One region of the Micromonospora sp. LOL_024 genome, then DNA from elsewhere that is predicted to be linked to it. Evidence: riboswitches for the same ligand, from Rfam matches in the RefSeq annotation. Region 1 holds a riboswitch; the other holds the start of a gene.
What was found. A riboswitch is a leader RNA that binds a small molecule or an ion and turns the genes downstream of it on or off. The one in region 1 is predicted to bind cyclic di-AMP.

Region 1 (7,288 bases):
GGGCTCGGCGACTCGGGTGGCCACGGTCGGCAGGTCCGCCGCAGTGGGCCGGGTCGGCAGCTCGGCTGCGATCCCACCGACACCGACGGCGAGCACCAGCGCGGCCAGCGCCAGCCGGGTCAGTTCCCGCATCGCGCGCAGCGTCGCCGGCCACATCGGACGGGCGAACGCGAGAGACGGCACCCGTCCAACCTATCCCGCTGTCCGGGATAGTGCACTGCCGCTGACGCCTGCCAGCCGTGAAGCACGACACCTTGTCCGGGTTGGACAGCAGGGCGGTGTCAGCCATGCCGGACCGAGCGGGGTCAGCGGTCAGCGATGCCTGCCACCGGTTCCTCGGCGAAGAGGGCCAGCAGGTCGCCGATGTGACGGTCGGCCTCCGCCGGGTGGCGGAACCGTCCGGCCGGATTGAGGGTGTATTCGTTGCGCCGGCCGACCCGGGTGCGATGCAGATAGCCACCGGCTTCCAGGTCGGCGACGATCGCCTGGGCGGCGCGTTCGGTGACGCCGACCTCGTCCGCGACGTCGCGCAACCGGGCGGTGGGGTTGCGGGCGATGGCGAGTAGCACGTGTGCGTGATTTGTGAGGAAAGTCCAGTTACGAGTGTTCTCCCGCTCGCCGGTGTTCGCCATGTCCGCCATCGTATGACTTCCACTCCCGACGGGGACCGACGGATACATGAAATGCATATCACGCATAGCTTGACGTGCCTTGCGCTGCGTGTGACGGTGGTGGCAGCCCGAGACCAGTGCCGGCCGGGATGACCAGGCAGCCACCGAGAGGCGAGGTGAAGCCGGATGAGTCGACCCGGATCGCTCGGTCCGCAACCAGGGCCCGATCGTGAACTCCTGACCACGGATGTTCCCGGCGCTCCGCAACGGGCGCTCGCCGAACTGATCGCCGGCAACCAGCGGTTCGTCACCGACGCGCTCCGGCACCCCAACCAGAACGCTGGGCGTCGCGCCGCCGTCGCGGGCGAACAGCACCCCTTCGCGGTGATCGTCGGCTGCTCCGACTCCCGGCTCGCTGCGGAGATCATCTTTGATCGCGGGCTTGGTGACCTCTTCGTGGTCCGTACCGCCGGCCACACCGCCGGTCCGGAGGTGCTCGGCAGCGTCGAGTACGCGGTGACCGTGCTGCGTACGCCGCTCGTGGTGGTGCTCGGGCACGACTCGTGCGGTGCCGTGCAGGCGGCGCGCGAGGCGGTGGCCACCGGCACCTCGCCGCCGGGTCACCTGCGGGCCGTCGTCGACGCCGTGGTGCCCAGCCTGCGCCGGGCGCAGCAGGCGGCGGTGACGGACCTGGACGCCATCGTCGAGATCCACATCGCGCAGACCATCGAGGTGATGCTGGAGTCCTCCACGGCACTCGCCGCCGAGGTGGCCTCCGGGCGGTGCGCGGTGGTGGGCATGTCGTACAGGCTGGCCGCCGGTGAGGTCCGCGCGGTGGCCGCCGAGCCCGCCGACCTGGCCGAAGTGGTGGCCGCCGCCTGAGCCGACGAATGGAGGGCCGTCCCGCCCAATGACCGGACGGCCCTCCATTCGTCGCGGAGCGCTCAGAGCAGCGACACGTGTACGTGGTCGGTGTGGTTCGACGGGCCGCTGTAGGAACTCCACCCCGTCGCCGGGAACCAGATCTGCCGGTTCCAGATCACGTAGTAGACACCCAACCGGTCGGCATTACGGACCAGGAAGGCCGCCAGGTTGTTGCCGTAGATCCGGGTGTCGTTGTTGTACCACGGCCTGAAGCCGCTGTTCTGCAGCGACCAGTCACAGGCCCGGCCCTTGGGGTGCTCGAACTTGTCGCCCGGCCGGAAGCAGCCAACGAACCGGTTGAAACCGGCCCGCTTGACCTCCTTGTACATGTGCAGCGTCCGGGGCGTGACGCAACCCGACGTGGTCGGGTCGTTCTGGCTGCACGACTCGGACTTCCAGCCGCCGTCCGACGCCCGGTTCGGCCCCACCCGCGCCACCGGGGAGGTGGCGTCGACCAGGCCGCCGGTGAGGCCCACGCCGCCGACCAGGCGGAGCGACTTCTCCGCCTCGGTCTTCTTGCGGGCCATGTCGTTGGTCAGCTTCTGCTGCTCGCGAACCTCGGTGTCGAGCGCGATCTTGGCCTGCTCGGCGCGGACCTTGATCGCGTTGACCTCGCTGAGCTTCTTGTCGTTGACCAGGTTCAGCTCGTCGAGTGCGGAGGCGCGGCCGATGAACGAGTCGGGGGCGGTGCTCTGTAGCAGCATGGCGATCGCGCCGACCCGGCCCGTGCGGTACGACTGGGTGGCGATCTGGGCGACCTGCGGGGAGAGGGTGTCCAGGTCCGCCTGGGCGCGGCGAACCTCGACCGCGAACTGCAGCTGCCGCTTCTTGGACTTCTCCAACTTGGACTTGGCCTTGGAGTAGTCCCGGTTGGTCGCCTCAATCAGATCGTTGAGCATCGGCGGGTCGTCGTCGTGCTCCGCCGGCTTGGGGTCGTCCGGCGCGGCCACCGCCGGCACCGGGCCGGCGAACACGGCGAACACGGCGAACACGGCCACCACGGGTGTCAACCAGCGGCGTAGGGGTGCCGTCACTGTTTTCCCTTCCATCGACCGCCGACCGGGTTAGCTGACGGGTTCGGGACGGAAGTGGCCCCTACCGCTCTCGCGGATTCACCCCACGTGCCTGGGTCCCCGGCTCGCCTCGCGGCGATTGGGCGGTGGCACCGCAGGCGCCGCTGCGCGCCTTCGGCGGTGACCGGCAGTGAGGTTACCCGAGAGTCCATCTGGGCTTCTACGCCTCGAACCCGGCTAGATGCGTTATTTCGTAATCGCTTTGGGTGACCAGCGACACGGAACTGAGCCGTATCGGCGGGAGCAGTCACGTAGAGGAGTGTCACCATGTGGTGTCCGTGCTCCTGTCCGGGTCGGGCCACCCCGAGCGGGTGGCGGGGGACGTGTTGCGGGTGGGTGGGGTGCTGAGCGCCTGGAGCGCCTCAGCCCGGTCCGTCGCCGGCCGGAGGACTGTGGGGGAGGGGCCGCCGGTGGCCGCGCCGGCCCGACTGAGGTCGGCGGCGCCGGGGCGACCGGCGGTGGTCACCACCGTGGCCAGCGCGGTGGTCAGCGGTACCGCGGCGATCAGCCCAAGAGTGGCGACCACGCTGCGGACGATCTCGGTGGTGAGGAACTCGGTGGTCAGGATCTGGCCCAGTGCGCGGGAGTCCGCGGTGAGCAGGAGCAGCAGCGGCAGCGAGGCGCCGGCGTACGCCAGCACGATGGTGTTGACCACCGAGGCGATGTGCGCTCGTCCGACCCGGGTCGCTGAGCGGTACAGCTCACGGCGGGAGGCGTCGGGGTTGGCCTGGTGCAGCTCGGTGACCGTGGCGGCCTGGGTGACCGTGACGTCGTCGAGCACCCCCAGCGACCCGATGATGATGCCGGCCAGCAGCAGGCCGTGCAGATCGACGTCGGCGCGGAACATGGACAGCGTGGTGGCGTCCTCGCTGCCGAATCCGGTCAGCTGGGTGGCTCCGGTGGCTGCCAACCCGAGCAATCCGGTGATGACCAGACTGCCGAGCGTGCCGAGTACGGCCACCGAGGTCTGCGCGGACACGCCGTGCGTCAGGTAGAGCACCACGAACATGATCAGTGACGCGCCGACGATGGCGACGACCAGCGGCGGCTGGCCGGCGCTGATGCCCGGCAGCACGAAGGTCAGCAGGATGGCGAAGCTTGCCGCCAGACCGCCCAGGGCTGCCAGACCTCGCCACCGCCCGAAGGCGACGATGGCCGCGGCGAAGAGCACCGCCAGCCAGATCAACGGCTTGCCGCGTTGGTGCTCGGCGATGTTGTAGGCGCTGATCGACGGATCCTCCGGGTCGATCAGCGAAACCAGGATGATCTCGTCGTCGACCCCTACCCGGGGCGCCCCGGGGCCGGCCGGAATGGGCGTCTGTACCTCCTGGCCGGCGTCCGGGCCGCTGTCCACCCGGACAGTGACCGTGCCGCACGGCCCTGCCGACGCCGTCGGGCTTCCTTCGGGGGCGGGGGTGGGCGGGCAGGGTTCGGTCACCACCCGGGTGACCGTGCCGTGGTACCGGGGCGTGTCGTCGGCCGAGTCGGGGCGTGGCGCGTCCCGGGGCCAGAGCACGATGGCGGCGACCAGGGTGGCGAGGAAGAGGGGGACCACCGTCACGACGAGGATCCGCCGCACCCTCGGCGGGGTGGGCGGAGCGGAACGGGTGTGATCGGCGCCCATTCAATGTCTCCCAACAATTCCAGAGCTGAGTACGTGCCGTAGGGCGCGAGGGTTCAGTGCGGACGGCCAGCGGGGGCGCCGCGCGGCGCGATCGTCCTGAGCGTGGCGCGGACGCTGCGTACCGTGAGCGGTGGGCCGGCTCCGGCTGGCCACCCCGGATCGGTGGGCGTGCGCTCGGCGGCGGACACGGGCCGCGAAGGCGCGCGGATTTCGGCTGGCCATCGTATGCGAATGGTAGCCAAGCCCGAGATCGGAACGTCGGCTCGCGTGGGTTCGTCGGCGGTTCGCGGCTCCCGCGGCGAGAGCTCGGTCAGCCTCGCTTCAACAGCCGGCCCACGGCGGCCATCATCTCGGTGGCCATCTCGTCGGCTCGACCCTCCGCGGCACCTTCGTGCAGGCAGTGTCGGGCGTGTCCGTCGAGCAGGCCGAGGGCGACCTTGTCCAGGGCGGCCTGGACAGCGGAGATCTGGGTGAGCACGTCAATGCAGTAGCGATTCTCGTCGACCATCTTCTCGACGCCACGCACCTGGCCCTCGACGCGCCGCAGCCGGGCGAGCAACTGGTCCTTGCTGGCGGTGTAGCCACGGATCGGCGCGGGTGTGGTCATGGCGACAAGGATAACCTACCCCTGGGGGGTATGGTACGGTGCTCTCGCGGATACCCCTGCCGGGTATCCGCGACCACATTGCGCCACCCGTCGTCGGCGGGTGCGGAAGGAGATTCGGATGGTCACCGCCACGTACCAGGTGCAGGGCATGACCTGCGGGCACTGCGTCAGCGCGGTCAGCGCGGAGATCGGCGCGATCCCCGGCGTGCGGGACGTCGAAGTCGAGCTGACCGCCGGCCGGGTCACCGTCGCCAGCGACGAGCCGCTGAGCGACGACGCGGTGCGCGCGGCCGTCGACGAGGCCGGATACGAGCTGGCCGGCGCCTGAGGCGGCCGACGGGCGAAATCGAGGTGTCACGATGAACACGGCGATCAAGCTGAGTGGCTTCGCGTTCGGCCTCGCGGCGGTGTTCGGCGCGGCGTACGGCGCGGGCCAGGCGACCGGGCCGATCGCCCCGGTCGTCACCGGCCACGACGCGGACGCCACCGGCGACCCGGGCGGCACCGGCCACGACGCGGGCGACGAGGGGCACGCCGACGGTGCGGCCGGGCACCTGCCCGGTGGGCTGCTCGTCGCCGACCGGGGCTACACGCTGATGCCGGTCGCGGCGCCGGACGGCGAGTTCGCGTTCCGCATCACCGGGCCCGACGGGCACCCGGTGACCGGGTACGACGTCAGCCACGACGAGCGGATGCACCTGATCGTCGCCCGGCGCGACCTCTCCGGCTTCCGGCACGTACACCCCGAGATGGCCCCGGACGGCACCTGGCGGATCGCCTCACCACTGGGCTTCCCCGGGGTCTGGCGGGCGTTCGCCGACTTCACCCCGACCGGCGGTGCGCCCATCACGCTCGGCGTCGACGTGACCGTCCCGGGCGAGCTGACCGAGCAGCCCCTGCCCGCCCCGGCGAGGCAGACGACGGTCGACGGCTACACCGTGAGCCTCGCTGGTGAGCCACAGTCCGGCCGCCGCGCGACGCTGACCCTCACGGTCAGCCGCGACGGCACGCCGGTCACCGACCTGGAGCCGTATCTCGGCGCGTACGGGCATTTGGTGGCGCTGCGTCGCGGTGACCTCGCGTACCTGCACGTGCACCCCGAGGGCAGCCCGGCTGACGGGCGGATCGCCTCCGGCCCGCAGGTGAGCTTCGCCACCGAATTCCCCTCGGCCGGCGCGTACCGGCTCTACCTCGACTTCCGCCACGGCGGGGTGGTGCGTACCGCCGAGTTCACGGTGCACGTCGGCGAGCCGGGCAGCGTGCCCGCGCCCGGTCCCGGCGCGCCGGGACCTGAGCACGGCACACCCGGCCACGAGCACGACTGACGGGACCAGCCATGACCACGAGCCGACCTGAGACGGCCACACCGCACCTGATCGAGCTGGTCATCGGCGGCATGACCTGCGCCGCTTGCGCCGCCCGGATCGAGAAGAAGCTGAACCGGATGGACGGCGTGCGGGCCAGCGTCAACTACGCCACCGAGAAGGCGAGCGTCACCTACGACGCACCGGTGACCCCCGACGACCTGGTCGCCACGGTCAAGCAGACCGGCTACCGCGCCACGCTGCCACCACCACCCACCCCCGACGCACCAGCAGCCGCCGGACCGGCGGACGGGCTGTCTGTCCTGCGTACCCGGCTGTGGATCTCGGTGGCGCTGAGCCTGCCGGTGGTCGTCCTGGCCATGGTGCCCGCCTGGCAGTTCACCTACTGGCAGTGGCTGTCGCTGACCCTGGCCGCCCCGGTCGTGGTCTACGGCGGACTGCCGTTCCACCGGGCCGCGCTGGTCAACCTGCGGCACGGCGCCGCGACCATGGACACCCTGGTGTCACTGGGCACGCTGGCCGCTCTGGGCTGGTCGGTCTGGGCGCTCTTCCTCGGGACCGCCGGCACGCCGGGCATGACCCACCCGTTCAGCTTCGACATCGGCCGCACCGACGGCACCGGCAACATCTACCTGGAGGCGGCGGCCGGGGTGACCACGTTCATCCTGGCCGGCCGCTACTTCGAGGCGCGCTCGAAGCGGACCGCGGGGGCGGCGCTGCGGGCGTTGCTGGAGTTGGGTGCCAGGGACGTCTCGGTGCTGCGCGACGGAGCGGAGACCCGAATACCGGTCGACCGGCTCGCGGTGGGAGACCGCTTCGTGGTGCGGCCCGGCGAAAAGATCGCCACCGACGGGACGGTGGACGAGGGTTCGTCGGCGGTCGACGCCAGCCTGGTGACCGGCGAGTCGGTGCCGGTCGAGGTGGGGGTGGGTGACAGCGTCGTGGGCGGCTGCGTCAACGCCGGTGGCCGGCTCGTGGTCACCGCCAACCGGGTCGGCGCCGACACCCAGCTGGCGCAGATGGCCCGACTGGTCGAGCAGGCGCAGACCGGCAAGTCCGCCGCGCAGCGACTCGCCGACCGCATCTCCGGGGTCTTCGTGCCGATCGTGATCGCCCTGGCCGTC
Region 2 (7,288 bases), on a different contig from region 1:
CCGGGCCGGGCCGCGACACTCGTCATCGTCACCCGCATACCCGCTCACCGCCCTCTCGCCGATCGGGGCGTCGACCGTAACAACCACCGCCCCGGCGTGGGTGGCTCCGGCTCGATCCTGGAACGAGTGGTCGCACGGGCCGAGCAGGGCCGCTCGATCCCGGCGTGATCATGGGTGGCGGCGGGGTGCCGCCCAGGCGAGAAACCGGTCGAACAGGGCGGCCGGCGTCGGCCCGTCAGCCGGGTTGAGCTGGTAGAGGTCCCGGATGGCCTCGTACATCAGGCCGACGAGGTAGATCGACAGCCCGGGCAGGTTCCCGTCGTACTCGACCCGCAGCAACAGCCGGGCCTCCCCGCAGGGCCAGGGCTGCCCGTCGGCCCGGCAGCACCACATCGGTCGCAGCGGGGTGTGCGGGACGTCGGTGCCGACGGCGTGCGGGCGCTGCGGGCGAGGACCACGGCCCGGCGCCGACAGCCGGGTGGTGATCACCTCCGGTCGCCGTTCGGCGGGCACCGACACCAGGGAGCAGGGGGTACGCACATCGGCCTCCAGTCAGCGTTCGGAGGGGGCCGCCCCCGCACAGGGGAGGTGCACGGGCAGCCCCGGAGCAGAACCACCCCGTCCCTGTCTGGATGGGAGCGGCACCGCTGCGTGACAGTCTGGTGAGGACGGCACTACTGTCGGAAGGCACCGACGCTGGCCAGGGCGGTCTTGGTGCCCCCGGTCCGGTCCCTGGTGGCACCTTGGCGGTCTTGACAAGCCCGGTGGAGGGGACATGGAACGCGATCAGCATTCCGACCTGCACGAGTTGATCCGCGCGCAGCTTCGCCGGCTGCGCACCGCAGCGGGCATGAACCAGGAGGAGTTCGGCCGGCGTGCGAACTATTCGGCGTCGCTGGTGTCCGCTGTGGAGGTAGGCACCCGAGCCCTCGACCGGCCGTACGCGAAGCGGGCAGACGAGGTCCTGGAGACCGGGGGCATGTTCGAGGAGTTGCTGCGCACGGCCGAGGTGCTGCGCCAGCCCGCGTGGTTCCTGCCCTACCTGGAGGCCGAACGCAACGCCCGGCAGCTCCGCTGCTACCAGCCGACGATGGTGCCGGGGCTGCTCCAGACCGAGCGCTACGCCCGCGCGGTGATCCGGACCGACGCCGCGCTGACCGAGGCGGGGGTGGAGCGTCGGCTGGCCAACCGGATTGCCCGCCAGGCGGTGCTGGAGCAGGAGGACCCGCCCCAGCTCCTCGCGGTGATCGACGAGGTGGTGCTGCGGCGGGTCGACGAGGACCTGAAGGACGTGCTGGTCGAGCAGGTGCACCACCTCATGGCGCTGGCCTCCCGGCCCAACATCAGCGTGCACCTGGTGCCCACCGGCGTCGCCATGCACGATGGACTGACCGGCCCCTTCATCCTGGCGAGGGGCGCGGACGGCGGCTGGGTGGGTAATCTGGACACCCAACTCGGCGGCGTCCTGGTCGACAAGGACGACGACCTGAGTGTCCTGCTGTCGAAGTGGGAGACGGTGCGCAACGAGGCACTGTCCGGCCGCCAGTCGATCGAGCGCATGAAGGATGTTGTGAAGCCATGGATCTGAACGGCGCGACCTGGCGCAAGTCCACCTGCAGCGGCTCCAGCGGCAACGACTGCGTGGAGGTCGCCGACAACCTGACCGGCGTCGTGCTGGTGCGCGACACCAAGGACCGCGACGGCGGCACGCTGGCCTTCGCCCCCGCCGCCTGGGCGAGCTTCGTCGGCCTGGCGAAGCAGCACGACCCGCGCGCCTGACGTACCCGACGCGGAAGCCCTCGGCCGTCCGGCCGAGGGCTTCCGCGTTTGCTAACTGCGGATCAGGCCGAGTAGCCGCGGGTGGCGGCCCAGTTGGCGAGATCGATGGTGCTCACCCAGTACGACGGGTACGAGGCGTCGGCCGAGTCGGCGATTCGCACCAGCCGGCCGCCGTCCTTGTAGCCGACCACGGCGACGTAGTGGCCGCCAGGGAAGGAGTGCCAGCGGCCGTCGGTGTCGGTGACGCTGCCGGCCACGTTCACCACGACGCCCCGCCCTTCGGTGACGGCGGCGACCACGTCCGCCTGGAGCTGGTCCATCTGGGCCGGGGTGGCCGCGCCGCCACGGATCATCGTGGTCTGGTACGGGCTGCCCTCGACGACGGCGTTCAACACCCGGGTGGTGTCCTCGGCCGAGTTGGTGCCGGCGTACGTGGTGCCGAGCTGGGCGGCCAGGGCGTCCTGGCCGCGCTCGACACCGGCGGCGCTGAGCGCGTTGCGTACCGCGGCGGGGCCGCAGTAGTAGCCGTTGATCTGGGCCTGGTGGGCGTACTTGAGGGTCTTCGACTCCGGTGGCTTCGGCGCCGCCTTCTTGCTTGTCACATCGGGGTCAGGGGCCGCCGAGGTGGGCTTCGGCGAGGGGGAGGCGGTGGTGGTGGCCGGCGCGGCACTGCTCGGTGCGGCACTGTTCGGCGCGACGCCCGACGGGGTGGCCGCGGCCCGACTCTGGTCGCGCGACGCCACGGTGTCGCCGCGCAGCTCGGCCACGGCGGTCGTGGTGTGCGCGGCGGCCGGGTCCTCCTCGGTGCCGGCGACCGCGGCACCGGTGCCGGTCGCCAGCACGAGCGCGGCGGCGGACGCGGCGGCGATCTGGTACGGGCGTTCCCTGGCCAGCCGTCGGAGCTGGCGGGAGAGGGTGTGCTTCACGGGTACCTCCACAGGCTGAGGGGAGAACGGATACCGGCTCCGGCGGTCAGGTCGGCATGGAGGTACCGACGACCACCCGGTGAGCGGGTTGGGCCGTTCCAGGGGTGCGCCGGGAAACCGGGCGGCGACGGTGACCGGTGGTCAGCTCGCGGCAACCAGGCCGGCGAGCGCGGGCACCGTGGTGCCGTGGAGGCGGGGGAACAACAGGGGGATCACAACGGATTGCACGAGGTGGAAACTCCTTCCGACACCGCCGACCGGGTTAGCTGACGGATTCGGGCGGGAAGTCGCCCTACCGCGAGGATTCGCGGATTCACCCCAGTGGTGCAGTGGGTCCCCGGTTCGTGAGATCACGATTGAGCGGGTCGGTGCGGCGTCGCCTGTTGCGATCGGTTACCGCACCGGACGCGCTGACACTACTGGCCGGTCACGTCGAAGCCAACCCGTCCTGAGCTGCTCAAACATGATCCAGCAAAACGATTTCCGGGTATCCGGGGACTGGCGTCGCTCAATGGCACTGATGGAATTCCGGGCACGTTCGGGGACAACCGGACGGTGCCCGGACAATGCCGGCGGAGATTGCTGCAACAATCGGCCCGACTACGCGCAGTGACCGAATTCGGGGGCCGTGTGACCCGGCTCACGGAATTTCAGCCCAGCCGGGCGGGCCGCCAGCGGGGAACCGCCGCCGGGCGACCGACGGTGGCCCGGCGCAGGGCGGGCACCCGGTGCGGACTGAGCCGCGCCACGGCCGCGTACGCCTCGGCCGAGAGGGCGCGGGCCGAATCGGTCGCGAACTCCACCGCCCGCCACAGGTCGCGCTCCCGCCCGGCGGCGACCCGGTAGGCGGCCAGGCGGCTGTCACACACCACCCGGGCGAGGATCACCTCCTGCTCGGCCGGGTGGCGCCGGGGATCCCAGCCGGCCCGGCGCGCCAGCACGTCGGTCAACTGCCGGGCGGTCAGATCGCCGCGCCAGTGGGCAGCCATCGCGGCGCGGTGCAGCCAACGCTCCCGGGCCGCGTACTCGACCGGCGTGTGCGACGTGCGCGGAGTCGGCAGCCCGACGGTGCCGGCCAGCCGGCGGACCTCGGACTCCGCCTCGTCGTACGCGGCCCAGGCACGGTCCAGCTCCGTCTGGGCGGTCCGCCACGCCGCACGCCGCCGCTCTACGTTCTGCGCGGCGCCGGCTGCCGCGACCGCCACCTCCCCGGCGTAGCGGCGCAGATCGGCCGGCTCGGTCGCGGCGCGGTCCTCGGCCCCGTCGGCGGGCTCCCCGGCCGGCACGCCCAGCCCGGTCGGCTCGGTCAGCTCGGCCTGCTCGGGGCGCGCGACCAGCGCCGCGAGCACGCCCAGCGCGAGCACGAGCAGGACCGACCAGATGGCGGCGGCCCGGGGCACCTCGATCAGGAACTGGTAGAGGACGGTCTGCTCCATGTCGTACCTCGCGGGAGATCGGAACGGCGACGGCGGCCGTCCGGCAGCGGATCGTCGTGGCGCGGCCACGACAGGGAAGTCGAGCCACCGGCCCGGACCGCGCGAGCGGCGGCGGGCCGGGTAGAGGCTCAGGACGGGTGCGATGTCCGGGCGTCCGGACCAGGACGCAACGGTCGTCGGATCAGGCTTGCGGAGGTGCGCGCGCCGCCCGGGTGCCGGCGACGACGGCCGCCGGGGCCGGCACGACGCCGGAACCGGCCTTTCCGAGCACCCTCAGCCCGGATCGCCCGGCAGTCAGCGGCGGCGTCGCGGGCACGCCGGTCAGATCGGCGCACTCTCCGGCGTCCAGCACGATCGGCGTCGTGGGAGCGGTAAGGTCGTCGGGCGCGGCGAGGCCCGATCCGGCGAAGGCCGGTGGCGACGTGGTGTCGACCGGCGGCCGGACGGTTCTGGCAACGGTGCGCTGCTCGGGCGCGGCGTCAGCGGCCCAGGCCGGCGCGGCCTCAGCAGGCCCGTTGGCCCAGGCCGGCGCGGCGCCAGCGGACCCGGTGGGCGCGGCACTGGCGCCGAGGGTGAAGGCGGCGGCGACCGCGAACCCGGTCAGCAGCCGCGCGGCCCAGCGCGCCAGCCACCACAGGGGACAGGCGAGCGCGACGGGAGGCACATGGTCACGCTACCGCCAGGACCGCCCGATCAACACCGTGCGCGGGCGTGTCGGACTGTTCGGCGCGCCGCCCAGGCTGACGCCAATCTCCGCAGTTCAGCCCCCTGCGACTCACCGTCCGGGATGGACGGTCCGGCCCCTGCTCAGCGTTGGCCGTCGGTCCCTGCCACCCGGCGGCGCCCGCTGTCACGGCAGCACGCCGGCGGACGGTCCACCCGGCGCCGACGGTCGCTGCGCACCACCCGGCGCCTTACGGGTCGGCGCCAACCGGCGCATCATCGGCTGTTCCACGTACCGGTGCAGCAACGCGGCCAGCGCCAGGGTGAGCAGGAGGAGGCCGATCACGGCGAGTGGACCCCACCAACCGGGCAGCCCGGTCCCCCAGTCCCCGGTCAGCCGCAGAATCGTCATGATCACGAACACGTGCACCAGGTAGAAGGCGAAGGAGACCTCGCCGAGCCAGACCATCGGGCGCGAGCGCAGCGGTGAACGCCGCCCGTGCACGTCGGCGTCCGCCGCCGCGGCGATGACCAGGACGTACGCCACCGACAGCAGCGCCGCCCAGAGTTCGGCCCGGATCCAGAGGGCCGCCGCTGTCCAGGTCGCGACGAAGATCAGGCTGGCGAGGGGAAGCCGGGGACCCCGCCAGCGCCCGCGCAGCATCAGCTCGGCCGCGGCCACCCCCAGCCAGAACTCCAGGGACCGGACCAGTGGAAACACCTGGGCGAACCACCACCGGCCCTGCTCCGGCACCAGCGTCTGCCCCGGCCAGAGCGCCACGATCAGCAACGGCACCGCGATCACCGCGGCCCACAGCATCCAGGGCCGCGCCCTGCGTACCGCCGGCAGCGCCAGTGGCAGGCACAGGTAGAAGAACAGTTCGCAGGATAGCGACCAGCTCACGTTGTTGACACTGTAGAAGTAGCCGGGCCGAGGATCCCACGCCTGCACCAGGAAGAGGTTCTCCAGTGCCGCCACCGGGTTGATCGGGTCGGCGAACCAGAGCATCGCCAGCATGGCCAGAGCCCAGAGCACCAGGTGGTTCGGGTAGATCTTGGCCAGTCGGCGTCGCCAGAACCGTCGCCGGGAGTCGCCCGGCCGGGCCGACCAGACCAGCACGAAACCGCTGAGAATGAAGAAGAACTGCACCCCGGACAGGCCGAGGGTGAAGATCCCGCCGACCACCGCCTGGTGGCCGGGCTCGGCGATGATCCGCATGGTGCCGGCGTGGAAACCGAAGACCAGCAGGGCGGCGACCCAACGCAGGCCGGTCAGCGACGGCAGTCGGCTCGCGTCACCCCGTCCGGTGCTGGCGGCCGGTCGCTCGACGACGGTGGCGCTGGTCATCCGGGCACCCTACCTGGCATGCCGAATCGTTAACCTGCCGCTGTCCGGCTGTTCAAACACTCCACCACCGCTGGCCACGTCAGGTTCCAGGGCCGTCCATCCGGACGGTCGAGGGTGTCGGGGTGGTCAATCAGCCGACGCCAACGCCGCTGTTGAGCATCGTCGTGCCGGTGTACGGCGTCGAGGCGTACCTGGGGCAGTGTCTGGACTCGATCCGGACCGACATTCCGGCGGACGAGACCACCGCGGTGGAGGTGATCGCCGTGGACGACGCCTCGCCGGACCGGTGTGGGCAGCTGCTGCGCGAGTACACCGCCGACCATCCGAGGCTGCGGGTGCTGCACCTGGACGCGAACGTCGGCCTCGGCCCGGCCCGCAACGCCGGCCTCGACGTGGCCACCGGAAGGTACGTCTGGTTCGTCGACAGCGACGACCGGCTGCCCCCGGGCACGATCGCCGTCGTGCTGGACCGGCTGCGCGCGGACCGCCCCGACGTGATGATGGTCGACCACCTGCGGGTGCACGACTGCGGGCGCCGGGAGGTGGACGCCAGCAGCCGACTGCTGCGCGGTACCACCGGCGTGGCGCGGTTGACCGACCGGCCGCAGTTGCTGCGGGTGCAGCACACCGCCTGGAACAAGGTGGTACGCCGCGAGTTCATGGCCGACCTGGGCCTGCGTTTCCACCCCGGCTGGTATGAGGACATCCCGTTCAGTCACCCGCTGCTGATCGGCGCGGAACGGATCTCCGTGCTGGACCGGGTCTGCTACCTGTACCGCCAGGGCCGCCAGGGTGCCATCACCTCGACCCGCAGCGGACGGCACTTCGACGCCTTCGAGCAGTACGACCGGCTGTTCGCCTGGTTGCGCCAGCGGCATACCGAGGGACGCTGGCACGTCGAGCTGTTCGACCTGATGGTGAACCACTTCCTGGTCGTCACGGGCAACGACGACCGGCTGCACCCGCATCTACGGCGGGAGTTCTTCCGCCGGGTCGCCGCGCACTACCGCCGGTACCTGCCGAGCGGCGGCTATCCCCGGCCGGGCGGGGTGGCCGGGCTCAAGCACCGGCTGGTCGGCCGGGACAGCTACCTGGCCTACGCCGCGCTGCGGCGGGCCCACCGGCTGGCCGGACGG

Region 2: it holds a riboswitch for cyclic di-AMP, as region 1 does, so the genes downstream of both, ACFHWY_RS20655 (C39 family peptidase) here and ACFHWY_RS23115 (coiled-coil domain-containing protein) in region 1, are expected to answer to the same signal.

The regions. Positions count from the first base shown of each region.
Region 1 covers NZ_JBHMIS010000030.1:27,832-35,119, reverse strand. The annotation lists gene ACFHWY_RS23130 (hypothetical protein) at 1-183, opposite strand, end outside; gene ACFHWY_RS23125 (helix-turn-helix transcriptional regulator) at 306-641, opposite strand; gene ACFHWY_RS23120 (carbonic anhydrase) at 798-1,493, shown strand; gene ACFHWY_RS23115 (coiled-coil domain-containing protein) at 1,556-2,569, opposite strand; cyclic di-AMP (ydaO/yuaA leader) riboswitch at 2,573-2,704, opposite strand; gene ACFHWY_RS23110 (YibE/F family protein) at 2,871-4,232, opposite strand; gene ACFHWY_RS23105 (metal-sensitive transcriptional regulator) at 4,543-4,839, opposite strand; gene ACFHWY_RS23100 (heavy-metal-associated domain-containing protein) at 4,958-5,167, shown strand; gene ACFHWY_RS23095 (hypothetical protein) at 5,199-6,164, shown strand; gene ACFHWY_RS23090 (heavy metal translocating P-type ATPase) at 6,176-7,288, shown strand, end outside.
Region 2 covers NZ_JBHMIS010000022.1:64,991-72,278, reverse strand. The annotation lists gene ACFHWY_RS20670 (hypothetical protein) at 169-489, opposite strand; gene ACFHWY_RS20665 (helix-turn-helix domain-containing protein) at 776-1,588, shown strand; gene ACFHWY_RS20660 (DUF397 domain-containing protein) at 1,579-1,779, shown strand; gene ACFHWY_RS20655 (C39 family peptidase) at 1,842-2,717, opposite strand; cyclic di-AMP (ydaO/yuaA leader) riboswitch at 2,942-3,078, opposite strand; gene ACFHWY_RS20650 (hypothetical protein) at 3,356-4,141, opposite strand; gene ACFHWY_RS20645 (hypothetical protein) at 4,323-4,805, opposite strand; gene ACFHWY_RS20640 (acyltransferase family protein) at 4,992-6,152, opposite strand; gene ACFHWY_RS20635 (glycosyltransferase family 2 protein) at 6,275-7,288, shown strand, end outside.